4 regions of the Streptomyces sp. NPDC051555 genome follow, and region 3 is predicted to be linked to each of the others. Evidence: riboswitches for the same ligand, from Rfam matches in the RefSeq annotation. Region 3 holds a riboswitch; each other region holds the start of a gene.
What was found. A riboswitch is a leader RNA that binds a small molecule or an ion and turns the genes downstream of it on or off. The one in region 3 is predicted to bind cobalamin.

Region 1 (6,898 bases), 350 kb from region 3:
GCACACCCACCAATTCGCGGACCCCGCAGGCGTATTCGAGGGTGACGACGGCCACCCCGTCGCAGAAGTTCGAGGTCAGGCGCCGTGCCATCTCCCGCACCAGCAGGCTCCGTGGGGCGCCGAACCCTCCCGTCACCGTCAGCACCCGCCCCCGCCGGACGGCGGTGAGCAGCCGGGACAACTCGGCGGAGGTCGCCGGCAGCGTCCCCGTGCACCCCGGTTGCCGTTCCTGTCTCCCGTTCGGATCCCCCATCGGCACGATGCCCCCCATTGCATGCGTGGCCCAGCGCGGCGCCAGGGTTGATTCGAGCCGCGTGCGGTCGATTATGCGCCAGTTGTGCCGTAAGGCCAGGGGAATTTCGCATTCCGTACAGGGTGTTGACCGTCCCCCGGCCGTCGAGACGCTCTGCGTAGTCGGCGTGGTTCCCCTGACGTACGCGACCGGTCCGACCGGAGGGGGAACGGTTGTCCGGATGTCGGGAATCGGCTCTACTGCTGTGCAGCCCCGGACACGGGCACGTTCCGGAAGGGGACCAGGATGAGTGCGCAGCGACAGGGCCGGCCCTTATCGCACCGCCGTCGCCCGGGCCTGCGCGGCGGCCGGATGCTGCTGGCCGCGCTCGTCTCGGGCTTCCTCCTCGTCGGGGTGTTCGCCGCGACGGGCATCGCCTGGGACCCCTTCTCCGCCGGACCCCGCCCGGACCGCTCGGCGCCCGACATCGGCGCGCCCTGGTCCACCGGACCCGGCGACCACGGCCGCTCCCCCGGCGCCCCCGGGAGCGGCGCCCCCGACGCGAGCCCGGACCCCGCCGCGTCGGGGAGCGCGGGCGCCGGCGACGCCGGGGGCGCGGCGGGCGGCGGCGGGCGGCCCGCCGGCGCCCTGCCCTTCGACCTGCCCGACGCCACCGCGCTGCGCGCCGGCAAGAGGCTGGTCTTCGCCCACTACTTCACCCCCTACCCGCTCTCCCTCGACAACGCGAGCGCGGACGGCGACTACTACACCCGCAACTACCTCGCCCCGGCGGGGGAGAGCGGCAAGCACGAGCGCTACGGCGGGCTGCTGCGCGACCGACCGCTGCCCGTAACGCCCCAACAGGGCAACTGGGAGCTGGCCAACCTCCGTCAGGAGGTGCGCACGGCCCGCGCAGCCGGGATCGACGGCTTCACCCTCGACCTGCTCTCCCTCTCCGGCCCCAACTGGGACCGCGCCAACCTCCTGATGGAGGCCGCCCGTTCGGTCGATCCCGACTTCAAGGTCATGCTGATGCCGGACATGACCTCCCTCACGACGGACGACCCGGCCGTGCTCGCGGCCGCGCTCGCCGCGCTCGGCAAGGCGCCCGCCGCGCACCGGCTCGGCGACGGACGGCTGGTCGTCTCCCCGTTCAAGGCGGAGGAGAAGGACGTCGCCTGGTGGACCCGGGTACTGGACCTGCTGAAGTCGAAGCACGGCATCCGCACCGCGTTCGTCCCGCTCTTCCTCGACTTCGGCGCGCACGGCGCGCGGTTCGCGCCCATCAGCTACGGGTTCTCCGAGTGGGGCAGCCGCAGTTACGTCGGCCAGGACGGCGCGGCCGGCGACGTCCGGCGCGCGCACGAGGCGGGCAAGATCTGGATGCAACCGGTCTCCGTCCAGGACGCCCGCCCCAACCAGGGGATCTACGACGAGGCGGGGAACACCGCCACCCTGCGCTCCACCTGGACGCACGCCATCGACGACGGCGCCGACTGGGTGCAGCTGACCACCTGGAACGACTACTCGGAGGGCAGCCAGTTCGCCCCCTCCCTGCACAACGGCCACACCTACCTGGACATCTCCTCCTACTACCTGACCCGGTTCAAGACGGGCGCCTGGCCGGAGATCGTCCGGGACACGCTCTACCTGACCTCGCGCACCCAGTTCGCCGCGGCCGACCCGACCGGGACCCAGTCCCTGGTGATGTCCTTGCGCAAGGGCAGCGCCGCGCCCCGGGACGCGGTGGAGGTGCTCAGCTTCCTGACCGCGCCGGCCACCGTCCGTACCGCGACCGGCGGGGACGCGGACGCCTACGAGGCCCCCGCCGGGGTCCGGTCGCACCTGCTGGAGCTGCGCTCCGGCACCAGCTCCGCCCGCGCGGTCCGCGACGGGGCCACCTCGACCGCGGTCGAGCTGCCGTACCCGGTGGACCGCGAGGTCGCGGTCCAGGACCTCCAGTACTACGGGGCCACCAGCGGTCGCGCGTCGTAGCGGCGCCGGCGCGGGAGAGCGGCCGGCGGGCGGGAGGGACTTTGGGACCCTCTCCCAGGGCGAAGGTCACCCAATATGTAGTGGTCGCACTGGGCGGTCGTATCCATATGTAGTGTTGGCCCTGCCGGTTCGGCGGGGCCACGCTCATGCTCGCTCATGTCCGCCCCGACCGAGGCAACAGGGAACCCGATGCGAATCCGGGACTGCCCCGCAACGGTGAGCGCACGCCCTTCCCCCGACGGGGACGGGGCGCCGCGCGAGTCCGACACCTGCCGGCGAACGAACCACACTTCCGTGCCGAGCCTCGTGGGAGGGCTGCCGTGACTGCTGCCATCGACGCCGTAGAGACCGTGACCGAATACCTGGAACGCCGGGACTGGCGGGTCAACGCCAACGCCAACCAGGGCTACTCGCTCGGCGGGCTGATCCTGAACGCGGCGGGCAAGGTGACGGCGAACTACTGGCTGGAGCGCGTCTACCCGGCCGAGATCGCCGGCGCCCACCGCGAGGGCGACTTCCACATCCACGACCTGGACATGCTCTCCGGCTACTGCGCGGGCTGGTCCCTGCGCACCCTGCTGACCGAGGGGTTCAACGGGGTCCCCGGCCAGATCGACTCCGGCCCGCCCCGGCACCTGTCCTCGGCCGTCGGCCAGATCGTCAACTTCCTCGGCACCCTCCAGAACGAGTGGGCGGGCGCCCAGGCCTTCTCCTCCTTCGACACCTGCCTCGCCCCCTACGTCCGCCTCGACGCGATGACGTACGCCCAGGTCAGGCAGTGCGTCCAGGAGCTGGTGCACAACCTGAACGTGCCCTCGCGCTGGGGCACCCAGACCCCCTTCACCAACCTCACCTTCGACTGGACCTGCCCCGAGGACCTGCGGGAGCAGGTCCCCGTGATCGGCGGCGCCGAGGTGGACTTCACCTACGGCGAGCTCCAGATCGAGATGGACCTGATCAACCGGGCCTACATCGAGGTCATGACGGAGGGGGACGCCACCGGCCGGGTCTTCACCTTCCCGATCCCGACCTACAACATCACCCGGGACTTCCCCTGGGAGAGCGAGAACGCCGAGCGGCTCTTCGCGATGACCGCGAAGTACGGGCTCCCGTACTTCCAGAACTTCATCAACTCCGAGCTGTCCCCGAACATGATCCGCTCCATGTGCTGCCGCCTCCAGCTCGACCTCACCGAACTGCTCAAGCGCGGCAACGGTCTCTTCGGCAGCGCCGAACAGACCGGCTCCCTCGGCGTGGTCACGCTCAACTGCGCCCGCCTCGGCCACGTCCACGCGGGCGACGAGGACGCCCTGATGGCGGCCGTGGACCGGCTGTGCGAGCTGGCCAAGGACAGCCTGGAGCTGAAGCGGATCACCGTCCAGGACCTGATCGACGGCGGGCTGTTCCCTTACACCAAGCGCTACTTGGGCACCCTGCGCAACCACTTCTCGACCATCGGGGTCAACGGGATCAACGAGATGATCCGCAACTTCTCCGGGGACGCGGACGACATCACCACCGAGGCCGGGCACGCGCTGGCCGTCCGCCTGTTGGACCGCGTCCGCGCCCGCATGGTGGAGTTCCAGGAGCGCACCGGGAACCTCTACAACCTGGAGGCCACCCCGGCCGAAGGGACGACGTACCGCTTCGCCAAGGAGGACCGGCGGCGCTACCCCGACATCCTCCAGGCGGGCACGGACGCCAACCCCTACTACACCAACTCCTCGCAACTGCCGGTTGGTTGGACCGACGACCCCTTCGAGGCGCTGGAGCGGCAGGACGAACTCCAGGCCAAGTACACCGGCGGCACGGTCCTGCACCTCTACCTGTCGGAGCGGATCCCCACCGCCGAGGCCTGCCGGTCCCTGGTGCGCCGCTCCCTGGAGCGGTTCCGGCTGCCCTACCTCACGGTCACCCCGACCTTCTCGATCTGCCCCGACCACGGATACCTCGCGGGCGAGCAGCCGAACTGCCCGCGGTGCGGAGCCGATTGCGAGGTGTGGACGCGGGTCATGGGCTACCACCGGCCGGTGTCCTCCTTCAACATCGGCAAGAAGGGCGAGCACGCCGAGCGCGTCCACTTCCGGCACGTCGAGGGAGCGCCCGATGCGGATGCGGATGCGGATGCGGACGCGGGCGCAGGCGCGGGAGCGGGAGCCGGGGCGTGATCCGGATCGGTGGCTGGTCGCGACTGTCCACCTGCGACTGGCCGGGCAAGCTGACCAGCACCGTCTTCTGCCAGGGCTGCCCCTGGCGGTGCGGGTACTGCCACAACCCCGACCTGCTCTCCCCGCTCGCACCCGCCGCCGTGAGCTGGGAGGAGGTGCTGCGCCACCTCGCGCGGCGCACCGGTCTGCTCGACGGCGTGGTCTTCTCCGGTGGCGAACCCCTGCTCCAGCGCGACCTTGCCGAGGCGATCCGGGAGGCCCGCGCGCTGGGCCACCAGGTGGGCCTGCACACCGGCGGGGCCTTCCCGCGCCGCTTCGCCCGGCTGCTCGACGAGGGCCTGTTGGACTGGGTCGGCTTCGATGTGAAGGCCCCGCCCGGCCGCTACGAGCGGGTGACCGGAACCGGTCACGCGGCGGCCTCGGCCGAGGCGAGCCTGCGCCTCCTGCTCGCCTCCGGCGTCCCGCACCAACTGCGCACCACCGTCGATCCGGCGCACCTGGACGCGCGGGCCCTGGCGGATCTCGACGGCTGGTTGGCGGGACTCGGCGCCGGGAGCTCGGTCCGTCAGGTGCTGCGGCCGTCCGCCGTGGCGTAATTGGCCCTACCGGATCATGCGGTCGCCCCCGCATGATCCGTTGGGGCAGCACCACCGCTGCCGCCCGCCGCGCCGCACATCCCGGAGGCACCCGTGACCGAGCCCATCACCCCGTCGGCCTTCCCCGGTGGGGCCGGACTCTTCCGCCTGGACCCGGACATCGCCCACCTCAACCACGGTTCCTTCGGCGCCGTGCCGATACCCGTCCAGGACGCCCACCAGGCCCTGCGCGAGGAGATGCACGCCGACCCCGACACCTTCTTCGTCGGCGTGGGCGACCGGATCGCCGCCGCCCGCGCCAGGATCGCCGCCCACCTCGACCCGGCCGCCGACCCGGAGGGCATGTCCTTCATCTCCAACGCCACCGAGGGCGCCAACCTGGCCCTGGACACCCTGCGGCTCGCCGAAGGCGAGGAGATCCTGGTCACCGACCACGGCTACGGCACCGTCGTCGAGGCCGCCGCCCGCCGCGCCCCGCTGAGCCGCGTCGCCCTCGACCCGCGGCTGCCCGACGAGGACGCCGTCCGCGAAGCCGTCCTGGCCGGCCTCACCCCGCGCACCAAGGTCGCCGTCCTCGACCACATCAGCTCGCCCACCGCCCGGCTCATCGCCTCCCCGCAGCTGCTCGCCAACCTCGCCGAGCGCGGGATCACCACCATCGTCGACGGTGCGCACGCCCTCGGCATGCTCGCCGAGCCGCTCGCCGGACGGGCCGACTTCTGGTTCGGCAACCTGCACAAGTGGGGCTACGCGCCCTCGGGCAGCGCGATCCTCTCGATCGCGGACCCGGCGCACCGGGAGCGGATCCGGCCCCTGGTCCCGTCCTGGGAGGACCACCTGGGCTACCCGCGCGCCCTGGAGGGCCGGGCCACCGTCGACTACACCGGCTGGCTCGCCTCCCCGGACGGCCTGGACCTGCTGGCCGGACTCGACGCCACCAAGGTGCGGGCGCACAACAGCGCCCTGGTCGACTACGGGACCGCCCTGCTCGCCGAGCTGCCCGGGGTGGTCCCGCTGCCGCACACCGAGGGGCTCGCCATCCGCGCGCTGCGGCTGCCGCCGGGCACCGCGCGGACCCCGGAGGAAGCCCGGGCCCTGCGCGAGGAGATCGCGGCGCGGCTGCGCATCCGGGTCCTCATCTGGCCCTGGCAGGGCGGGGGCGGCATCCGCATCTCCGGGCAGATCTACAACCGGCCCGAGGAGTACGAGCGCCTCGCGGCCGAGCTCCCCGCGCTCCTGGGCTGAGCCGGGCGCGGGTGCGGGCGGATGCCCGGCCCACACCCGCGCCCGAGGGTCAGTTCCGGCGCAGCAGGTACGTGTCCATGATCCAGCCCTTGCGGGCCCGGGCCTCGGTGCGCAGCTCCTCGATCCGCCCGGCCACCTCGGCCAGCTTCCCCGAGACCAGGATCTCGTCCTCGGTGCCGACGTAGGCGCCCCAGTAGATGAAGAGGTCCTGGTCGAGGTGGTGCGTGAAGGCGTGCCGGGCGTCCAGCATCACCACCACGTCGTCCACGTCCGCGGGCCAGCCCTCGGCCAGCCGGCGCCCGGTGGTGATCTGGACGGGACGGCCGACCCGGTTGAGGTTGGTGCGGTGCCGGGCCAGCAGCGCGGAGACGCTGCTGATGCCGGGGACCACCTCGTGCTCGAACTCCACCCGGCCCCGCTCCAGCACCTCGTCGAGGATCGCCAGCGTGGAGTCGTACAAGGAGGGGTCGCCCCACACCAGGAACGCGCCCGTCTCGCCCTCGGCGAGGTCCTGCGCGATGAACCGCTCGAACAGCTCGGCCCGCGCACTGCGCCAGCCGTCCACCGTCGGGGCGTAGTGGGCCGGAGTGCGGTCCCGGTCCGGGTCGCGGCCCTCCACGAGCCGGTGGTCGGGGCGGGCGTGGGCGTCGAGCATCGCGCGC
Region 2 (6,898 bases), 410 kb from region 3:
CGGTTGGTGGCGAGGGGCGGCCCGGCGCAAGGGTTCGGGCCGACCCCGCAGGCAGCCGCGCGCCACCACGAGCCGCCTGAAGGCACTGCGGACCGCCCGGCGACGCTCCTCGACGGAAGCACCGGGTTGACTGAATGTTCAGTCAGTGCCAGAGTGACAGCACGTGGTCGCATCACTCTCCGTACCGAGCGGCCGTTGCGGCGCGGAGCGCGCACCCTTGTACGTAGAGACCGGTTTGTCCGTCTACGTCATACCGCGCTCCCGCCCAGGCCGGATGCACCTGCCGCCAGCCCACGATCGGAGTCTCCCGTGTCCTTCCCGCCCCCCACCCGACGGACCGTCCTTCGCACCCTCACCGGAATCGGCGCCGTCGTGCTGGGCTCCGCGGCCTGCGGGCCCGCCACGACCGGAGCCCGGGCAGAAGCCCTCGCCGCGCCGTCCCTGACCGCCTCGGGCAACGGCAAGCGCCGCCTGGGCGCCGAGTGGGAGAGCCACACCCGCACCTTCATGGCCTGGCCGGCGCTCAGCTCGGTCTGGAAGCAGGACCTGCGCTACGTCCGCGAGGACATCGCCCGGATCGCCCGGGCCGTCGGCGACTACGAGGCGGTCGTCATGATGGCCCGCCCGGATCAGGTGGACGCCGCCCAGCGCGCCTGCGGCGCCCGGGTCGAGGTCATCCCGCTGCCGGTCGACGACCTGTGGGCGCGCGACACCGTGCCCGTCTTCGTCGAGGAGGGCGGCAAGGTCATCGGCGTCGACTTCAACTTCAACGGCTGGGGCAACAAGCAGGAGCACAAGAACGACGGGGCGGTCGGCCGCGCCGTGCTCCAGAAGTACGGGATCCCCCGGGTCCAGGCCCCCTTCGTCGCCGAGGGCGGCTCCGTCGAGACCGACGGCCAGGGCACCCTGCTGATCACCGAGAGCTCGATCGTCAACGACAACCGCAACCGGGGCAAGAGCCGGGACGCCCTGGAGGCGGAACTCAAGCAGACCCTGGGCGTCGAGAAGGTGGTCTGGCTCGCCGGCGTGCGCGGCGAGGACATCACCGACGCCCATGTGGACAGCCTGGTGCGCTTCACCGCTCCGGGCGTGGTGCTGCTGGACCGCGCCCACCCCAGCACCCCGCCGGACTCCTGGTCGCGCTCCGCCGACCAGGCCCGGTCCGTCCTGTCGAAGACGACGGACGCCCGCGGCCGGCGCTTCGAGATCGTCGACCTCCCGCAGCCCGACCTGAACCGGATCAGGGGCGAGGGCGACGACTTCGTCTCCACCTACGCCAACTTCTACGTCGCCAACGACGCCGTCTTCATGCCCAAGTTCGGGGACGCCAAGGCGGACGACCGTGCCCGGGGGATCCTGCGGGAGCACTTCCCCCAGCGGGACGTCGTACCGGTCTCGATCGACACGATCGCCTCGGGCGGCGGCGGCATCCACTGCTCCACCCACGACCAGCCCGGCAAGCCCGCCGCATAGACGGGAGCGACCGGGTACGGGCCCCCGCGTGCGGGGGCCCGTACCCGGGACGGGATCAGGCGCCCCAGCGCAGGGCGATGGTGTCGCCCACGTTGATGACCGTCTCGCGCAGGGCCCCGGCGAAGGCGGAGCCGTCGACGCTGATCTTCCAGGTGTTCCCGCCGCTGTTGGCCTTGCCGTTGACGGCCGTGATCGTACCGGTGCCCGAGGCGGGGGTCACGCTCGTGACGCAGCCCGAGGGGGTGGCGCCGGTGGTCGCCGCGGTCAGGACGTCGCCGAGGGTGGTGGTCGCCGCGGTCGGGGTGAAGGCGACCGAGCAGACCTTGAGGTTGCCCGCGCCGTCGTCGACGGTGAGCGCCAGCTTGGTGGCGGTCCCGGCCGTGAAGGCGGACTGGGCCACCCACTGCGGGGCCCCGGGGGTGAGCGGGACGGGCGGGGCCGTGGTGAAGCCGCCGCCCGCGACGGCGCGCAGCGCGTCGATCGAGGCGTAGGCGGTGGGGGCCGTGTCGGAGGGCTTGTACTTGAAACCGCCCGCCGGGTTGTACTGGTTGGCGATCAGGAAGTCCACGGGGGTCTTGCCGCTGCCGGTGAGGAAGTCTCCGGTCTGCGGGTTGAATCCGCAGGCGTTCAGGCCCGCGACGCCCCAGCCGTTCGAGCTGGTGTTGACCCCATAGAGGGAGTTGAAGGCACCGCTGCCGGAAACGAGCGTGCTCTTGAGGAAGTTCTTCGCCTTCACGACGCCGGTGTCGGTGTTCGGGACGCCGGAGACGCAGAGCGCGGCCATGGCCGAGCCGGTCATGTCGACGTCGCTCGCGGAGTTGAGGACGGTGGGGTTGCCCTCGCCCTTCTGGTACGTCCAGCCGCCGTCCGCGTGCTGGTTGGCCCGGATGCGGGTGACCATCGAGTCGGTCAGCGCCTGCGGGATGCGGTCGGCGCCGCTCTGGGCCTTGGCACCGCGCAGGGAGAGCGCGGCGAAGACCGTGCCGTTGAAGTTTCCGGAAGGGCCGAAGTAACCGGCCTCCGCCGTCTGCCAGTAGGAGTAGATGTTCGCGACGAGGTTGCGCGAGGCGGAGACCCGGGCCGGGTCGATGCCGGCGGCGTAGGCGTTGAGGGCGCCGCGCTCGTAGTCGGTGACCACCGGGGCGGCCTGTGGCCACCCCGACGTCGACAGCAGGTTGCGGTAGACCGTGCGCGCGTTCTTCGTCGTGTCGCCGCCCGGGTAGACGTCGACGACCGCGGTGCCCGTGGCGGCGAAGGTGCTGAAGGCCCACTCGTTGGACAGGCCCGAGCCGGCGTAGGAACCGTCCGCCGCCTGGAGGGACTTGAGGTAGGCGACGCCGTTGGTCTTGGAGGTCGCGATCTGCGCCGGCGAGGAGGTCGCCGAGGCGGGCAGCGCGGTGAGGACGAGCGCGCCGAGCGCGGCGGGGACCGCGAGCGCGAGGCGGCGGGAGGTACGGGGACGGGACATGGCCTGCTCCTGGAAATCGGCGGACGCCGGCCGCTCACCGCTCGGGCCTCACGTCACCGTCGTAGGGACACGGCTGGGGCACGGGCCGGAGAGCCGCCGTCCGGAACGCGTGGTACGGCTACCTGTTGCTGCATCGCCGTATGGGCATTCGGGCTCCGGAACGGCCCCCGCCGTCCCACACCGTTGCGCGTCAGCCCCGGATTCTCACCGGGTTCCCCCATGTGGCAGCCCTGGACGCTACCCGAGTGATCAAGCCACCGCCAGCCGTCCGGCCCGCGGGCGGACCGGCCCGTGCCGTGGGGACGTCGCCTGAGACGCAGGCCACCTTGACGCCTCCACGCAATCCGTGTTGCACTCCGGCTGATAACTGCTCAGCTCCAGGGGAAGCCGGTCGAATTCCGGCGCTGACCCGCAACCGTAGGCCCGGTTCGACCCGGGCGAGTCGGAATGCCTGGGGCCGAAACACAGCACGAAGAGCGCCGTCGCGGACTACGGCGTGGTCGTAACAGCTCCCCCGTGGCCCGAGGGCCGTGTGGGGGCGGATCGCCACGCACGCAGCCGCCCGGCAGAGACGAGGGCCGCGGTGGGGACCGAACAGCAGGCGCAACGGACGCGGCCGAGACGGCGGTTCCTCTCGCTCGTCACCGCGTCCTTCCTGACGCTCGGTGCGGCAGTGGCCTTCCTCACTCCTCCCCCGGTCGCCCACGCCGACCCGATCGAGCAGTGCACGGCCACCACCGGCGCCATCGTGGCGGTGGACTTCGGCCCCTTCGGCGGCAAGGTCCGGCGCGGCTGCGACACGACCCCGACGACGGGGTACGAGCTGCTGCACACCGCCGGGTTCACGACCACCGGAACCGTCCACGACGGCCCCGCCTTCGTCTGCCGCATCGGCAACGGGTCCTTCGACTCCGGTACGCAGTACCCGACTCCGGACAAGGAGCCCTGCACCGTCACCCCGCAGGCCACCGCGTACTGGTCCTACTGGATCGCCTCGCCCGGGCAGCGCAACTGGACCTACAGCCCGCTGGGCGCCATGGCCCGGAACCCGAAGCCCGGCGACGTGGACGCCTGGGTGTACGGCGCCACCTCCATCGGCGGCACCTCCGGCAAGCCCGCCTTCTCCCCCGACGACGTCCGGGCGGGCGGTGTCGTCACCCCCGACCCGGCCGTGCCCACGGCTCCGCCCACCGTGCCCGCGGGGGCGGTCGACGTACCGGCCGCCCTGCGCTGGATCACCGGGAAGCTGACGGACGGGGAACGGGTCGTCGACGACGGGGCGACGGCCCCGAACCACTTCCTCACCACGGAAGCCGTGTTCGCGCTGACCGCCGCGGACCGCAAGAGCCCGGCGGCGAAGAAGGCGGCCGACTTCCTGGCCACACCCGCGCAGACCGATGCCTACGCCTACCCGGCGGGCAAGGGCGGGATCCCCGACGCGACCGCCGCCGCGCGCCTCGCGCTCGTCGCCGAGGCCACGGGCAAGGACCCGCGCGCCTTCGGCGGGCACGACCTGCTGGGCGACCTCCTGACGTACGTGTGCCCGCGGGACATCGGTGACGGCGACCCCGTCGACGGCTGTCTCACCAAGGGCGACTTCCGCACGACCGGCCAGTCCGACGCACAGGCCATGGCCGTCATCGCGCTGCTCGGCGGCGGGGTCACCCCGCCCGCCGCCGCCGTGCACCGGCTGGTCGGCCTCCAGTGCGAGGACGGCGGCTTCAGCGGCGTCCTCATCCGCTCCGGCGGCTGGTGCGACAGCGACCCGATCGCCACCGGCCTGATCACCTTGGCCCTCCAGCGCGCCGGCGGGTACGGCGCGATCGTGCAGCAGGCCCGGGGCAGCCTCAAGAAGTCCCAACTGCCCACCGGTGCTTGGCCCTCGGCCCCCTACGAGACCACCGGCAGCCCGGCCGCCACCGCCTGGGCCGCCCAGGCGCTGCGCGCCCTCGGCGACGACGCCTTCGCGGACGCCGGTCTCTCCTGGCTCTCCAAGCGGCAGTTCCTCCCCGCGGGCGGTTTCGGCTTCGACGAGAACGACACCGACTCCCGGATGTTCGCCACCGCCCCGGCCGCCGTCGCGGGTGCCAAGAGCGACCTGGTCCTGCTGACCACCGAGCCGGCCGACCCGACGCCGACCACCCCGCCCACCACCACCCCGCCGGCCGGTGACGGCCCGGACCTGGGCAAGGGCACGGCGTACCTCGCCGACCGCAGCCGGCTGGTCCAGGGCCGGTACTACGAGAGCGGCGCGGGCACCGGCTTCGCCGACTACGGCCTGACCATCGACGGCGCCTACGCGCTCGCCGCGACCGGCCGGGACAACACCACCCTGCGCAACATCGTCGACTTCCTCGACAAGGGCGGCAAGGACGGCACGGGCCGCACCGTCAACGACTGGACGCTCATCGGCACCACGTACGCGGGCGGCGGCTCCCTCGGCAAGGCGGCCCTCCTCGCCGAGGCCGTCGGCCGTGACCCCCGCCACTTCGGCGGCCAGGACCTGATCGGCGCGCTCGCCAAGGGGATCTGCCCGGCCAAGAGCGAGACGCCCCAGCAGTGCGCGGCGAAGGGCAACTACACCTACGCCACCTCGGTCTTCTCCCAGTCCCTCGGCGTCATCGCCCAGGTCCGCGCCGGCGAGGGCGCCGCCGCGGCCGAGCCCGTCGCCTTCCTCAAGGGCCTCCAGAGCCCCTCGGGGGCGTGGCCCAGCCTCATCGGCGAGCCCAGCCAGGACGAGGTGGACTCCACCGCGATGGCCGCCATGGCCCTCGACCTGCTCCCGGACGCCGGCTCGCAGACGGCCGTCGACAAGGCGATCGCCTGGCTGGCCGCCCAGCAGAAGGACGACGGCGGCTTCCCCGGTGCGTCCGGGAACTCCGTCAACTCCGCGGCACTCGCCGTGCAGGGCATGTCCCTGGACGCGGCGAAGTACACCGACCGCATCGCGAAGGCCCGAAAGTTCCTGCGCTCGCAGCAGAACGGCGACGGCGGCTTCCGGATCGCCAAGGAGGGCCAGGCCGGATCCGACGTCCGCGCTTCGGCCCAGGCGGTCGGCGGCGCCACCGGCATCTCCTTCGGCCTGCTGACCCGCGACCTGAACGGCACCACCCCGGAGCCCGTTCCCAGCACGTCCGGACGGCCTTCGGGCGGCAACGGCTCGCCCGTCATCGTCACCCCGGGCGAGAGCGGCGGCGCGGGCTCCGCCGGCGGTTCGGCATCCGGCGCGGGCTCGACCAGCGGCTCGGGCGGGGGCGGCCTCGCCTCCACCGGCACCCAGGTCGGCGCCCTCGCCGTCGCCTCCCTCCTCCTGGTCCTCGGCGGCTGGGCGGTCACCCGCGCCGCCGGACGCCGCCGCGAGCGCACCGGGAGCGGAGCATGACGCGCCGGGAGCGATGGACGACGCGCCGGGATCCGGGAACGACGCTCGCCCGCGCGGCGCGCGCGCCGGCCCGCACGGCCGCCGCACTGGGGCTGGCGGTGGCGGCCCTGACCGCCACCGCGGCCCCGGCCGGGGCCTCACCGCAGCCGATGGGCCGGTGCACCACCAGCTCGGGAGCGGTCCTCGCCGTCGACTTCAGCCGTTGGGGCGGGCCGGTCTACCGCTCCTGCGGTACGACGCCCACCACCGGCTACGAACTCCTCAACCAGGGCGGCTGGGCCACCACCGGCACCGGCCACGACGGCCCCGCCTTCATCTGCCGGATCGGCTACAGCGGCTACCAGGGCGGCAAGCAGTTCCCGACGCCGCAGCAGGACGACTGCGTCCTGACGCCGCCCGCCTCGGCGTACTGGTCGTACTGGCACGCGGGCCCCGGTCAGAACACCTGGGAGTACAGCCAGCTCGGCGCCATGCTCTACAAGCCGAAGCCCGGCAGCGTGGACCTGTGGATCTTCGGCGCGACCAACGTCGAGGGCACCGAGGGCAAGCCCTCCGTCACCCCCGATCAGCTGCGC
Region 3 (6,898 bases):
AGGGCCGCCGGAAGGCGACCTCGGCGCGACGGACGCGGTAGCGGGTCGTCGGCGCGCCGCCGCCCGCCCGCATGCTCACCGCGGTGAGGGCCGCGGCCTCGAACCCCGTCGCGTGGAAGCGGGCCATCGCGGACTGCCGCGCCGAGCCGACGGCCAGCGGGGCGGAGCTGATCCCCGGGAAGTGGCCGAAGGCGTCGTCGGACGCGGTGTCCAGACCGAACAGCCGGGCGTGGTCGAGGAGGTCGTGTTCGGCCCGGAGGTCGAAGGCCACGGTCTTCTCGATCAGATACGGATCCGGCGAAAAGGACTCGACCGTGCTCACGTCCAGTCCCGGCCCGGGGGTCCCCTCGGGCAGGGTGCTCGCGCCCTCGGCGGGCGTCCTCCCGGTGACGGCGGCGATCCCCGCGCCCAGCACCTCCCCGGGAGCGGCGTCGGGGGCGCCGAGCAGCAGGTGGACGTCGACGCCCGTCCTCCCCTCCACCTCCAGGAGCGTGACCGGTCCGGCGGGCGACCGCGTCACCCGGACCCGGTCCAGCTCCCGGGTGGTCCGTTGCAGGCCGAGGAAGCGCTGCCCGGACCACGGGCCGTCGTCGGTCCCGGTCGGGATCGCGTCGAAGGGCCGGCGCCAGGTCACCCGCAGTGCGAGCGCCGAGGCGAGCACCATGAGCACCTCGGGGCCCACGGGCGCCGGCGTGTGCTCGATCAGGCCGTCCGTGCGCTCGGCCGCCCACCCGTCCAGCACCGGCCGGTCGACGTCCGCGTCCCCCGTCAGCGTCCCGCGCGCGCCGTCCGGCAGGGCGTCGGTCCAACGCTCTTCCAGAGGGAGGTCGGCCCGGGTCCACAGGCCGGTCGCCGCCACCAGGCCGGGGACCCGGCCGAGCCCGTCCAGCAGCTCGCGGGCCGCGGCCGCGGCCCCCTCGGCGGGTATGCCGAGGGCCCGCGCCAGCTCCTCGCGCGCGGGGCCGCCCGCGCCGTCGGCGAGGAGGGCCAGCAGCGGCCAGACCCCGGCCGCGGTGAACACCGTGCCCCCGGCGTCGGGTCGGACCACCGCGGCCCAGCGTTCGGTGAGCCGGTTGACCGCGTGCAGCGTCGTGATGTCCATGCGCGGAGGCTACGGGCCGGGGCGCCTCCCGTGTCGGTGGATTTCGCGGGGGGCCGCGGGGGGACCGGGGGCGCCCCGGTGGATCAGTGGCCGCGCAGCCCCTGGTCCACGGCCGTCATCAGTTCGCCGTCCGCGGTGTCCCCGTCCAGGGACCAGAACATGGCGCCGCCCAGGCCGTGTTCACGGATGTACGCCGTCTTCGTGCGCAGCACCTGCGGGTCGTCGTAGGTCCACAGGGTGGTCCCGTCGAACAGCCAGGCGCTGCCTGCCCGCCGGTCCCGGTGCAGTGTGTACGCGCCCGAATCGGCCAGCTTCTTCAGCGCCTTGTAGTCCTCGTACCCGGCGGACCAGGTCGCGGGCGCCGGCGCCGTCGCGGGCTTCCCCATGCCGTTGCCGCCGCCGGTGACCCCGGTCCAGCCCTGGCCGTAGAACGGCATGCCCATCACGAGCTTGCTCGCGGGCGCCCCGCGCCGCAGCCAGGCGTCCACCGTGCCGTCGACGCTGAAGTCGTCGCGCGCGTACAGGGCCGACTGCTGGGCGGTGGTCTTCTCGCCGGAGACGTGGAAGTCGTAGCCCTGGAGCGTGACGAAGTCCAGGTCCCGCATGATCTTCCGGACCTCGAAGCCCGCGTCGATCTTGGCGGGGGCGGTCGGGACGAAGGCGGTCAGCTGGTACTTCTTCTTCTGGGTCCGGCCGTAGGCGTCGAGCTGGGTACGGAACTCCTGCACCAGCGCGGTGAAGTTCCGCTTGTCCTCGGGCCGGTAGGTGGTGTCGGTGTCCCCGGGCGATCCGGGCCACTCCCAGTCGAGGTCGATCCCGTCGAAGAGGCCCGCGGCCGCACCGGCGCCGCCGCGGGCGCCGTCCTGGGGCAGGTTCCCCTTGACGTAGAGGTCGATGCAGGACTGGACGAGCGCCTTGCGCGAGGCGGGGGTCCGGGCCGCGTCCGAGAGGTGCGTGGACCAGCTCCAACCGCCCAGTGAGATCTGCGCCTTGAGGCCCGGGTGCTTGGCCTTGAGCTCGCGCAGCTGGTTGAAGTTCCCGGCGAGCGGCTGGTCCCAGGTGTCGGCCACCCCGTCGACCGAGCCCGCGGCGTCGAGCGGGCGGGCGTAGTCGGCCCAGGCGTCCGCCTCACCGGGGACGTTGCCGGTGAAGCACTTGCCGTCCGCGCCGATGTTGCCGAAGGCGTAGTTGATGTGGGTGAGCTTGGCGGCGGCGCCGCTGGTCTCCAGGTTCTTGACCTGGAAGTCGCGCCCGTAGACGCCCCATTGGGTGAAGTAGCCGACGCGGTTGTACGTGCGCCCGTGACCGAAGTCGGCGTCGGCGCGGTCGGTGGCGGCTCCCGCGGCGGGCGCGAAGGCCGCCAGGAGGGAGAAGGAACAGGCGGCGACGGCCAGCCTGCCGAGCGTGCTGCGGCGCATGGGCTTCCTTTGCGGATGCGGGGAGTGGTGCTCCTGAGCCGTGCTGTGCGCGTGCTGTGCATCCCGGAAGGTATTGGTCTGGACCAGGGTGGTCAAGGGGGCGGCGGGTGTCCGGGGGCCGCTCGGGGCTCGCTCGGGGGTCTGAGCGGGGGCGCGTTCAGGGAAGCGGCGTGCTCAGGAGAGGGGCGGTGCTCAGGAGAGGGGCCACTGGCCGATGTCGTCGGCCGTCCCGCCGTTCAGCGCGAACTGCACCGCCGACGGGCGGGCGTCGCGGGGCAGCTCGAAGGTGACGCTGCCGGTGGTCCGGTCGCCGGGCGCGAGGGAGTGTCCGTCCGGGAACTCCGTCCCGGCCGTCGTCGCCCTGGCCACACCGGAATACCGCTTGCCGCCCAGGTCCAGGAGGTACGAGCCGTCGCGCGGGGCGTCGGTGTAGGCGGCCGTCCCGGTGTTGACCAGGCGGAACTCGACGGAGACGAGCCGCTGCGCCGGATCCCGTGCGGGATCCGCGGTGCGCGGGGTCGCCGGATCGGTCACGGCGACGAGGGTGACGTCGAGCAGCTCGCCGGGCCCATTGCCGCGCAGCGAGATCGTCTCTCCGGTGGGCCCCGCGGGGAGCCGGCCCTGCGCTTCCGCGACGCCGGGTCCGGGTCCGGCTCCGAGGAGGGTCGGCGCGGCGAGGGCGAGCGTGAGGGCGAGGGTCAGGGTGAGGGCGGGCGCGGCGAAGGAGGGCCACAGACGGCGCATGGCGGAACCTCCTCGGGCGTGGGGCCACCTCCCACCATCCCCCTCGGCGCCCGGCCCCGCCACCTGCGACGCTCCCCGCCGGGGCCGGGGAGCGCCCCGGGAGCGGCCGCTGATCCCGTCCGATGACCACATGCTGGAAACGATTGGATCATCCGCGTGCCGCGTGCGAAGCTAAGGCCATCGAAGGGGCGTAGCTCAGTTGGTAGAGCGTTGGTCTCCAAAACCAAATGTCGTAGGTTCGAGTCCTGCCGCCCCTGCAAGGAAAACCCCCCGAAGCCCGGGGTGAACGCGCCGCGTTCACCCCGGGCTTCGGGCGTTCGGGTGGTCCACGGGGCGTTCGGATCAGACGTTGGGGACCTGGAGAAGGTCCCAGGTGGTGCGGCCGGGGGGCCAGCTGGCGGCGGTACCGGTGAAGCCGCACGTGCGCTGCCACGCCTCGTAGCTGGTCTTGTCACCGGGTCCGATGACGTCCTTGTCGCGGCTCGACTCGTACCGGTCGCACCCGACGGCGACCAGGCGGTCGTGCATGGCCGAGACGATCGGCGAGCGGCGGCCCGTGGTGAACCAGGCCGCGCCCGGGAACGGCTCGAAGGTGGGCGCGGTGACGGGTGGTGCCCAGCGCCAGGCGGTGATGGCGCTCCCGCCGCGGGGGTCCTGGGGATCGGCGGTCGGCGGGCACTCGCCGTCCGGGTAGCGGGGGGCGAAGTAACCGGTGACGTAGCTGCTGCGGCGGGGGTTGGAGTGCGACCAGACGCCGTTGCCCTGCCCGTGGTCCACGGCCCCGGCCCGGATGGAGTTGCCGCCCTTGGTGTACACGGTGTCCGCGTCGAAGCCGGTGACCATCTCGGTGTGCGCGCCGTTGCCGAAGTTCACCCAGGCGCCGGCGCTGGGGTACGCGGACCACTGGCCGCGGCGCTGCGCCCAGTCGCTGAACGCCGAGACGTTGTCGACTTTGGGCACGATCGCGTCGAGACCGGCGTCGTGGTAGGTGCACCAGTCGAAGATGACGCACCACGCGACTCCGTCCTCGCCGAACTCGCGTCCCCAACGCGTGTAGTTGTCCCAGCCGACGGTGCTGTTCCAGCCTTCGTAGATCTGCTCGGGTACGGACATCAGGTGGTCGGTGAGCTGCCGCCACTGGGGTGAGGTGCTCATGGGGATCCTCCAGGTGTGACGGGGTGTGACCGGGGCGGTGGGAATTCGGGGAGCGCCTCGGACGGCGCGGGTCGTCCGGTAGCGTCGCGGCGGGCGGGCGGGCGGGCAGCCGGCAGCCGGACGGGGCCCGCCCGAGTGAGGTATCAGGAGCTGTTGATCTCCCAAGTGGTCCCCCCGAATGTGGCGGCCGATGCGTCCCTGAGCTGCTGTATCGATTCAGCTCCTTCTCGTGGCCACCAGCGGCGCCGCGATCCGGGGCAACGGCAATGCGGCCGGGCCCGGTCGGCGGCCCACGGGGCTCCGCGGGCGGCGCGGGCGGTCGGGCGCCGGCACCAGGGCGCGGATGGTCTGGCAGAATTGTCCGGGTTACCCCCGGGCGGCGCGTACCAGGAAACCGGTGTGAAACCGGTACGGTCCCGCCACTGTGACCGGGCCCTCGCGGGTCCGGGAGTCAGACACTGACGTGCCGCCTCTTCCTTTCGACTTCCTTTCGACCAGGGGACGAGGATCCCCCGGAGAGGCTCCGCCATGTCGCGTTTCCGCGCCGCCCTGCGCGCGCTCACCCCGCTCGCCCCCCTGACCCTCCTGATACCGCTCGTCGCGTGCGGCGCCGCCGAGGAGGGAGCGACGGGCGAGGGTGCGGCGCGGCCGACGTCCGGCGCCGCGGGGTTCCCGTACACGGTGACCAACTGCGGTGTGACCACGACGTACCGGGAACCGCCCCGGCGCGCCGTCGCCATGAACCAGCACGCCACCGAGGTGCTGCTCGCCCTCGGCCTCGGCGACCGGATGGCCGGCACCGCCTACATCGACGACGCCGTCCTGCCCGCGTACCGGCCCGCCTACGACAAGATCAAGGTGTTGGCGAAGGAGTACCCGTCGAAGGAGCTGCTCCTCGGCGCCAACCCCGACTTCGTCTACGGGGGTTACTCCAGCGCCTTCGACAAGTCCCAGGGGCGCGACCGCGAGACGCTGGGGAAGAGCGGTATCAACACCCGTCTCAGCGTGGAGTACTGCACCCAGGGCCCCGTCCGATTCGAGCAGTTGAAGACCGAGATCACCGAGGTGGCCCGTACCTTCGGGGTGCCCGACCGGGGCGCGCGGCTGATCGAGGACGAGCAGCGCCGCATCGACGCCGTCGCGGCACGCGTGAAGGACACGACGCGCCCGACCGTCTTCGTCTACGACTCCGGGGAGACGGCGGCCTTCACCTCGGGCGGCAACGGCATCGGCAACGAGATCGTCTCGCTGGCGGGCGGGACGAACGCCTTCGCCGACCTGAAGGACACCTTCGGCGACGTGTCCTGGGAGAAGGTCATCGAGCGCAAGCCCGACATCGTGCTGATCTACGACTACGGCGGGACCGGCGTCGAAGCCAAGAAGCAGCGCCTGTTGAACGACCCGGCCCTCGCCCAGGTTCCCGCGATCAGGGACCGGCGGTTCGTGGTCCTGCCGCTGTCCTCGGCCGTCCTCGGGGTGCGCGTCGCCGACGCCGTCGAATCCCTCGCCGGTCAGCTGCACCCCGACGCCCGGTGAGGGCGGACCGCCGCCGCACCCCGCTCGTCCTCGTCCTCCTCGCCCTCGCGCTCGCCGCCTGCGCGGTGGCGGGCCTGGCCCTGGGGCCGGTGCGGATCGCTCCCGGCCAGGTGCTGGGGATCGTGGCGGACGGACCGCGCCCCGGTGCCTTCGCCTCCATCGTGTGGGACGTCCGGATGCCGCGCGTGCTGCTGGCGGCCGTGGTCGGAGCCGGACTGGCCGTGACGGGGGCCGTGTTGCAGGCCCTCGTGCGCAATCAGCTCGCCGACCCGTTCCTGCTCGGCGCGTCCTCCGGGGCCTCTGCGGGCGCGGTGGCCGTCATCGTGCTCGGCCTCGGAGCGGGCGTCGCGACCAGCGTCACGCTGCCCCTGGCCGCGTTCGTCGGATCGCTCGGCGCGTTGGTCACCGTGTACGCCCTGGCCCGGCGCGGCGGGACCATGACCACCGGGCGGCTGATCCTCGCCGGGGTCGCCGTCCAGTACATCCTGTCCGCGCTGACCAGCCTGGTGCTGGTCCTCTCGGCGCGGGCCGAGGAGGTCCGCTCCATCCTCTTCTGGACGCTCGGGGGCCTCGGCGGGGCGCGTTGGGACGAGCTGGCCCTGCCCGCGGCCGTCCTGGCCGTGGGGACCGGGCTGCTGCTCGGCCTCGCCCGGCCGCTGGACCTGCTGCTCGCCGGCGAGGAGGACGCGCGGACCCTCGGGCTCGACACCGGTCGCTTCCGGGCCGCCGTCTTCGTGCTGACCTCCCTGGTCATCGGAGTGCTGGTGGCCTTCAGCGGTGCGATCGGTTTCGTCGGGCTGATGGTTCCCCATGCCGCCCGGATGGTCGTCGGCGCCGGGCACCGGGCGCTCCTGCCGGTGGCCGCGCTGGGCGGGGCCGTGTTCCTGATGCTGGCCGACCTGGTCGCCCGTACCGCGGCGGCGCCCGAGGAGATTCCGGTCGG
Region 4 (6,898 bases), on a different contig from region 3:
GTGGTGATGCTCCAGTTCGGCGCCTTCATCTCGCCCGCCGGCTCCAACATCGCGAACGTGGCCTCGGCCGCGTACATGGTGCAGAACCTCTCCGAGACCGGCTTCTTCCCCAAGAAGCTCAAGCAGACCCACCCCGTCTACGGCACCGCCCGGCCCGCGATGTGGCTGAACCTCGGCTTCTCCGTCCTGCTGCTGGTCACCGTCGGCCACAGCTGGAAGACCCTGGCCCCGATCATCTCGGCCGCCATGGTCATCTCCTACCTGATCGGCCCCATCGCGGTCGGCGTCTTCCGGGTCACCAAGCCCGGCCTCAAGCGGCCCTTCCGGCTGCCCCTGGCGGCCGTGCTGTGCCCGCTGACCTTCGTCTTCGCGGCCTGCGCGCTGTACTGGTCGAAGTGGCCGAACACCGGCATCGTGACCGCGCTGACCCTGGTGGCGGCCCCGATCGCGGCGGTCGTACTGGCCCGCAAGGGCGAGAAGGACCTGGTCAAGCAGTTCGCCCCGGCCTGGTGGATCGTCGTCTTCCTGGGCTGCCTGTCCCTGCTGTCCTACCTGGGCAGCACCGACTTCGGCGGCACCGGCCGGATCCCGGACGGCCTGGACATCGCCCTGGTCGCGGGCATGGCCCTCGCCGTCTACTACTGGGCCGTGCGGGCCGGCATCAAGGCCCACCGGGACGGGCTCCCGGGCCCGGACCCGGTGCTCGACGCCGACCCCGACGCGGCCGAGCTCGCCGCGGAGCGGCCCGCCGCCGACGAGCGGGGACGTGAGCTGTCGCACGCCTGACCCTTCTGTGACCCGTCCGACAGCCGAGCCGTTCACCTCACCGCGTTAAGCTCGGCTGTCGGACAAAATCCGAACAATCCACCTCTCCTGCCCCCTCCCACCCCACGAGCAGACAAGGGAGTCCGCCACCGTGGCCATCTCCGTCTTCGACCTTTTCTCCATCGGCATCGGTCCGTCCTCGTCCCACACGGTCGGTCCGATGCGCGCCGCGCGCATGTTCGTGAACCGGCTGAAGAAGGACGGTGTCCTCGCCCAGACCTCCTCCGTACGGGCCGAGCTCTTCGGCTCGCTCGGTGCCACCGGGCACGGCCACGGCACCCCCAAGGCCGTCCTGCTGGGCCTGGAGGGCCACTCCCCCCGCTCCGTGAACGTGGAGACCGCCGACGCCGAGGTCGAGCGGATCCGCCAGAGCGGTCGGCTGCGCCTGCTGGGCGCGGAAATAGGCGATGGCCACGAGATCGCCTTCGACGAGCCGAACCAGCTGATCCTGCACCGCCGCCGGTCGCTGCCGTACCACGCGAACGGCATGACCCTCTTCGCCTACGACGAGACGGGCAACCCGCTGCTGGAGAAGACCTACTACTCGGTCGGCGGCGGGTTCGTCGTGGACGAGGACGCGGTCGGCGAGGACCGGATCAAGCTCGACGACACGGTGCTGAAGTACCCCTTCCGCTCCGGTGACGAGATGTTGCGGCTCGCGAACGAGAGCGGCCTGTCGATCTCCTCGATGATGCTGGAGAACGAGAAGGCCTGGCGCACGGAGGAGGAGATCCGCGAGGGCCTCCTGGAGATCTGGCGCGTCATGCAGGCCTGCGTCGCGCGCGGCATGTCCCGCGAGGGCATCCTGCCGGGCGGGCTGCGGGTCAAGCGCCGCGCCGCGGGCACCGCCCGCCAGCTGCGCGCCGAGGGCGACCCGCAGGCGCACGCCATGGAGTGGGCGACGCTGTACGCGATGGCCGTCAACGAGGAGAACGCGGCCGGCGGCCGGGTCGTCACCGCCCCCACCAACGGCGCGGCGGGCATCATCCCGGCGGTCCTGCACTACTACATGAACTTCGTGCCCGGCGCCGACGAGGACGGCGTGGTCCGCTTCCTCCTCTCGGCGGGCGCCATCGGCATGCTGTTCAAGGAGAACGCCTCGATCTCCGGCGCCGAGGTCGGCTGCCAGGGCGAGGTCGGCTCGGCCTGCTCGATGGCGGCGGGCGCCCTCGCCGAGGTGCTGGGCGGCACCCCGGAGCAGGTGGAGAACGCGGCCGAGATCGGCATGGAGCACAACCTGGGCCTGACCTGTGACCCGGTCGGCGGCCTGGTGCAGATCCCGTGCATCGAGCGCAACGGCATGGCGGCCGTCAAGGCCGTCACCGCGGCGAAGATGGCGATGCGCGGCGACGGCAGCCACAAGGTCTCCCTCGACAAGGTCATCAAGACCATGAAGGAGACCGGCGCCGACATGAAGATCAAGTACAAGGAGACGGCCCGCGGCGGGCTCGCGGTCAACGTCATCGAGTGCTGACCGGGACCTGATCCCGTAACCGTCACACCCGCCACATCATCCGGCGCACCCGCAGCACCCGCCGTCCGCGCGGACGGCACCGACCAGCCCAGACGCACCCCTTCTCGACAATCCAGACCGCATAAATGGCGGGAAACATTTGTTTGAACTGGATTGATCATGCTTGAGGGGGAACCATCGCGTCTGGGCTGGTTTCTTCATGATCCGGTACGCAAAAGTGGGGCCTGCGACGTTGCACGCAGCACCCGGCGGTCGGCCAACCGCCTTGGACCACACGCTTTTTGCCCACTGGAGGACTCGATCATGGCAAGCATCCGCACCATCCGCGTGATGGCGGCGCTCGCAGCGCTCCCCCTCGCCGCCGCCCTGTGCACGGGCGTGGCGCAGGCCGACAACGGAGCCGGCGCGGCCAACGCGTCGAACGCGGCCGTCGCCAGCATCCTCGGCAGCGGGGTGGGCGGCAGCAACCTCGGCAACTCCTCCACCGCACAGCAGGTCGCCACCGGTTCCGGAGCGTCGAACCAGAACAACACGGCCCAGTCGAACGGCTCCGGCTTCACCGCCATCGGGCAGTCCAACACGCACGAGTCCGTGGTCTTCAACCCGGTCCCGTAAGGCGCACGACCGCTCCCGGGGCCCGGTCCGCATCGGCGGGCCGGGCCCCGGCCCGTGCGCCGCGTGCCGCTTTTTGCCCACTGGAGGACTCGATCATGGCAAGCATCCGCACCATCCGCGTGATGGCGGCGCTCGCAGCGCTCCCCCTCGCCGCCGCCCTGTGCACGGGCGTGGCGCAGGCCGACAACGGAGCCGGCGCGGCCAACGCGTCGAACGCGGCCGTCGCCAGCATCCTCGGCAGCGGGGTGGGCGGCAGCAACCTCGGCAACTCCTCCACCGCACAGCAGGTCGCCACCGGTTCCGGAGCGTCGAACCAGAACAACACGGCCCAGTCGAACGGCTCCGGCTTCACCGCCATCGGGCAGTCCAACACGCACGAGTCCGTGGTCTTCAACCCGGTCCCGTAAGGCGCACGACCGCTCCCGGGGCCCGGTCCGCATCGGCGGGCCGGGCCCCGGCCCGTGCGCCGCGTGCAACCGCGAGGCCGTATGGCGTGTCTTCCACGATGACACTACTGTCCCCACATCCGAAGAATCGGGGGACGTCATGCTGGACCACCTCATACGCTCCGTCCGCAACTCCGTCCACTCGCTGCGGCGCCGTACGCGCCCCGGCTCCGTCCACCGGCGGCGGCTGGCGGCCGTCACCGCCGGGTTGCTCCTCACCGCCGGACTCGGCCTCGCCGTACCGGCCTCCGCCTCCGCCACCCAGACCCCGCTCGTGACCAATGCCCGCTGGGGCGGGCACTGCACCTACGACCGGATCGTCATCGACCTCCAGGGCTACGTCCCCGGGGTCACCGTCACTCCCGTCTCCGAGCTCGTCTACGACGGCTCCGGCAAGCCCGTCCCGCTCGCCGGGACGTACTTCCTGGAGATCCGCCTGCACCCGGCCCAGGCGCACGACGACGCCGGGCACTCCGTCTACACCGGCCCCAGGCTCCAGAAGATCTACCTCAGCAAGCTCAAGGGCCTCGCCTTCACCGGCGACTTCGAGGGGTACGTCACCTTCGGCGCCGCCTTCGACACCGCACCGCAGTTCACCACCTCCACGCTCCACAACCCGGAGCGCTTCGTGGTCGACATCGCCCACCCGAACGTCTGCTGAGACGGCTGGGTGCCGCGCGCACCTGTACGACGGCGCCGCCGACGGCCCGTTGCCCCTGGTCAGGTAGGGTCAACGGGCCTTGGTGTACGGGAAACCGGTGGGAAACCGGTGCGGCCCTCGCCACTGTGAACGGGAAGTCCGGCGCCATCCCCGCGGGGAGCCACTGGACCGGGCGGGAGACCGCCCGGGCCGGGAAGGCGGCGCCGCGGCATCAGCACCCGTGAGCCAGGAGACCGACCGGGGTGCGTTGTTCCATCCACGAGGTGCTGGAGAGGTCTCCCTACACATGCATATAGCCGAGGGGTTTCTACCCCCTTTGCACGCGGCCGCCTGGGGCGTCGCGTCCGCCCCCTTCGTCGTCCACGGAGTGCGCGCCCTGACCCGCGAGGTCAAGGCGCATCCCGAGAGCACCCTGCTGCTCGGGGCGTCCGGTGCGTTCACTTTCGTCCTGTCCGCCCTGAAGATCCCTTCGGTGACCGGCAGTTGCTCGCACCCCACCGGGACGGGGCTCGGTGCGATCCTGTTCCGCCCGCCGATCATGGCGGTGCTGGGCACGATCACCCTGTTGTTCCAGGCCCTGCTGCTGGCCCACGGCGGGCTGACCACGCTCGGCGCGAACGTCTTCTCGATGGCGATCGCGGGCCCCTGGGCCGGGTACGCCGTCTACCGCCTGCTCAAGCGGTTCGACGCGCCCCTGATGGTCTCGGTCTTCTGCGGCGCCTTCTTCGCCGACCTGATCACCTACTGCGTGACCAGCGTGCAGCTCGCACTGGCCTTCCCCGACCCGGCGTCCGGCTTCGCGGGCTCGCTCGCGAAGTTCGGCGGGATCTTCGCCGTCACCCAGATCCCGCTGGCGGTCAGCGAGGGCCTGCTCACCGTGCTCGTGATGCGGCTGCTGATGCAGTCGAGCAAGTCGGACCTGGTGCGGCTCGGCGTGGCCAAGCTGACCGGCGCCCGCACCACCGCGCGCCACGAGCAGGGGACGGCCGTCCGATGACCAGGAACGCGAAGATCAACACCCTGCTGCTGCTCCTGGTGGCGGCGCTGGCGGTGCTCCCGATCGCCCTGGGCCTCGGCGAGGGCAAGGAGGAGCCGTTCGCCGGCGCCGACGCGCAGGCGGAGACGGCGATCACGGAACTCAGGCCGGACTACGAGCCGTGGTTCTCCCCGCTGTACGAACCCCCCTCCGGGGAGGTCGAGTCGGCGCTCTTCGCCCTCCAGGCGGCGCTCGGCGCGGGCGTGCTCGCCTACTACTTCGGGGTGCGCCGCGGGCGCCGTCAGGGCGAGAGCGCCGTCGCGGCCGGCGCGGGCCACGGGGACGACCAGAGCTCCCGGGGCGCGTGAGGCGGTGCTGCCCATCGACGCCGCGGCGCACAGCAGCCGCTGGCGCCGCCGACACCCCCTGGAGAAGGCCCTGCTGGGGCTCGGGCTGACCGTCACCGCGGTCTGCCTGCCGCCCTGGCCCGGCGGACCACTGGTGGCCGCCACCACCCTCGCCGTGCTGCTCGGCCCGGCGGGGGTGCCCCCGCGGCAGTTGTGGCGGGCCTTCCGGATCCCGCTCGGGTTCTGCTTCACCGGGGCGGCTCCCCTGCTGCTCGCGGTGGGCGGCCCGGCGGGGCTGGTCTCCCTGGCCCCGGACGGCCCGCGGCACGCCGTCGAGCTGCTGCTGCGCACGTCGGCGGCCTCGCTCGGCGTGCTCCTGTTCGCCTTCACCACCCCGGTCTCGGACGTGCTGCCCCGGCTGGTGCGGGCCGGGGTGCCGGCGCCCGTCGTCGACGTGGCGCTGGTGATGTACCGGATCGGCTTCCTGCTGCTGGACTCCCTCGCCCAGGTCCGCCGGGCCCAGGCCGCCCGGCTGGGGCACAGCGGCCGGGCGGCCGCGTGGCGGTCCGTGGCGGGGCTGGCCGCGACCGCCTTCGTCCGCGCCTTCGACCGCGCGTCCCGGCTCCAGAGCGGGCTGGCGGGGCGCGGCTACGACGGCACGCTGCGGGTGCTCGTACCGCAGTCCTCCCCGTCCTGGCGGTTCCTGACCGCGTCGGGAGCCCTGCTCGCCGCGCTGGTCGCCGTCACCCTCGCTTCGAAGGGCTTCGTCTCGTGAACGTACCCGTGGAACCCGAACCGCTCGTCCGGCTGGCGGGCGCGGGCTACGCCTACGAGGACGGGCCCGCCGTGCTGTCCGGCGTGGACTTCCCGATCGCCCCGGGCCGGGCCCTGGCCCTGCTGGGCCGCAACGGCAGCGGCAAGACCACGCTGATGCGCCTGCTCAGCGGGGGGCTGCGCCCCGACGCGGGCGAGCTGCACCTGGACGGGGCGGTGGTCTCGTACCACCGCGCCGGGCTGACCCGGCTGCGCAAGGCCGTGCAACTGGTGGTCCAGGACCCGGACGACCAGCTCTTCGCCGCCTCCGTGGAACAGGACGTCTCCTTCGGCCCGATGAACCTGGGGCTGGCGGCCCCGGAGGTACGGGCCCGGGTCGACGCGGCGCTGGCCGCCCTCGACATCACCGCGCTGCGGGACCGGCCGACGCACCTGCTGTCCTACGGTCAGCGCAAGCGGGCCGCGATCGCGGGCGCCGTGGCGATGGCCCCCCGGGTGCTGATCCTGGACGAGCCGACGGCCGGGCTCGACCCGGACGGCCAGGAGCGGCTGCTGGAGGCCCTGGCGGGCCTGCGGGCGGCCGGGACGACCGTGGTGATGGCGACGCACGACGTGGACCTCGCCGTGCGGTGGGCCGACGACGCCGCGGTCCTGACCCCGGCCGGCATCCGGCTCGGCCCGGCGCGGACCCTGCTCGCGGACCCCGAGCTGCTCGCCTCGGCGGGCCTGCGCGCCGCCTGGTCCCCCGCGGTGACGGCCCTGCTGCGCGCCCACGGCCTG

Region 1: linked by a shared signal. The riboswitch ahead of ACIBEA_RS00795 (ribonucleoside triphosphate reductase) and the one ahead of ACIBEA_RS02230 (ABC transporter substrate-binding protein) in region 3 are both predicted to bind cobalamin.
Region 2: linked by a shared signal. The riboswitch ahead of ACIBEA_RS03945 (prenyltransferase/squalene oxidase repeat-containing protein) and the one ahead of ACIBEA_RS02230 (ABC transporter substrate-binding protein) in region 3 are both predicted to bind cobalamin.
Region 4: linked by a shared signal. The riboswitch ahead of ACIBEA_RS20835 (energy-coupling factor ABC transporter permease) and the one ahead of ACIBEA_RS02230 (ABC transporter substrate-binding protein) in region 3 are both predicted to bind cobalamin.

Annotation. Positions count from the first base shown of each region.
Region 1 is NZ_JBITDP010000001.1:168,097-174,994, forward strand. It holds gene ACIBEA_RS00785 (hypothetical protein) at 1-100, opposite strand, end outside; gene ACIBEA_RS00790 (glycoside hydrolase family 71 protein) at 539-2,227, shown strand; cobalamin riboswitch at 2,336-2,519, shown strand; gene ACIBEA_RS00795 (ribonucleoside triphosphate reductase) at 2,548-4,395, shown strand; gene ACIBEA_RS00800 (anaerobic ribonucleoside-triphosphate reductase activating protein) at 4,392-4,991, shown strand; gene ACIBEA_RS00805 (aminotransferase class V-fold PLP-dependent enzyme) at 5,085-6,236, shown strand; gene cobF (precorrin-6A synthase (deacetylating)) at 6,286-6,898, opposite strand, start outside.
Region 2 is NZ_JBITDP010000001.1:935,213-942,110, reverse strand. It holds gene ACIBEA_RS03955 (agmatine deiminase family protein) at 310-1,473, shown strand; gene ACIBEA_RS03950 (hypothetical protein) at 1,529-2,941, opposite strand; cobalamin riboswitch at 3,084-3,159, opposite strand; cobalamin riboswitch at 3,277-3,415, shown strand; gene ACIBEA_RS03945 (prenyltransferase/squalene oxidase repeat-containing protein) at 3,525-6,323, shown strand; gene ACIBEA_RS03940 (hypothetical protein) at 6,320-6,898, shown strand, end outside.
Region 3 is NZ_JBITDP010000001.1:521,022-527,919, forward strand. It holds gene ACIBEA_RS02205 (serpin family protein) at 1-1,102, opposite strand, end outside; gene ACIBEA_RS02210 (glycoside hydrolase family 18 protein) at 1,186-2,520, opposite strand; gene ACIBEA_RS02215 (DUF4352 domain-containing protein) at 2,713-3,264, opposite strand; tRNA gene ACIBEA_RS02220 (tRNA-Trp) at 3,449-3,521, shown strand; gene ACIBEA_RS02225 (peptidoglycan-binding protein) at 3,607-4,419, opposite strand; cobalamin riboswitch at 4,766-4,901, shown strand; gene ACIBEA_RS02230 (ABC transporter substrate-binding protein) at 4,948-5,955, shown strand; gene ACIBEA_RS02235 (FecCD family ABC transporter permease) at 5,919-6,898, shown strand, end outside.
Region 4 is NZ_JBITDP010000009.1:259,105-266,002, reverse strand. It holds gene ACIBEA_RS20860 (APC family permease) at 1-786, shown strand, start outside; gene ACIBEA_RS20855 (L-serine ammonia-lyase) at 917-2,299, shown strand; gene ACIBEA_RS20850 (hypothetical protein) at 2,603-2,914, shown strand; gene ACIBEA_RS20845 (hypothetical protein) at 3,010-3,321, shown strand; gene ACIBEA_RS20840 (hypothetical protein) at 3,461-4,021, shown strand; cobalamin riboswitch at 4,061-4,278, shown strand; gene ACIBEA_RS20835 (energy-coupling factor ABC transporter permease) at 4,308-5,018, shown strand; gene ACIBEA_RS20830 (energy-coupling factor ABC transporter substrate-binding protein) at 5,015-5,365, shown strand; gene cbiQ (cobalt ECF transporter T component CbiQ) at 5,370-6,119, shown strand; gene ACIBEA_RS20820 (energy-coupling factor ABC transporter ATP-binding protein) at 6,116-6,898, shown strand, end outside.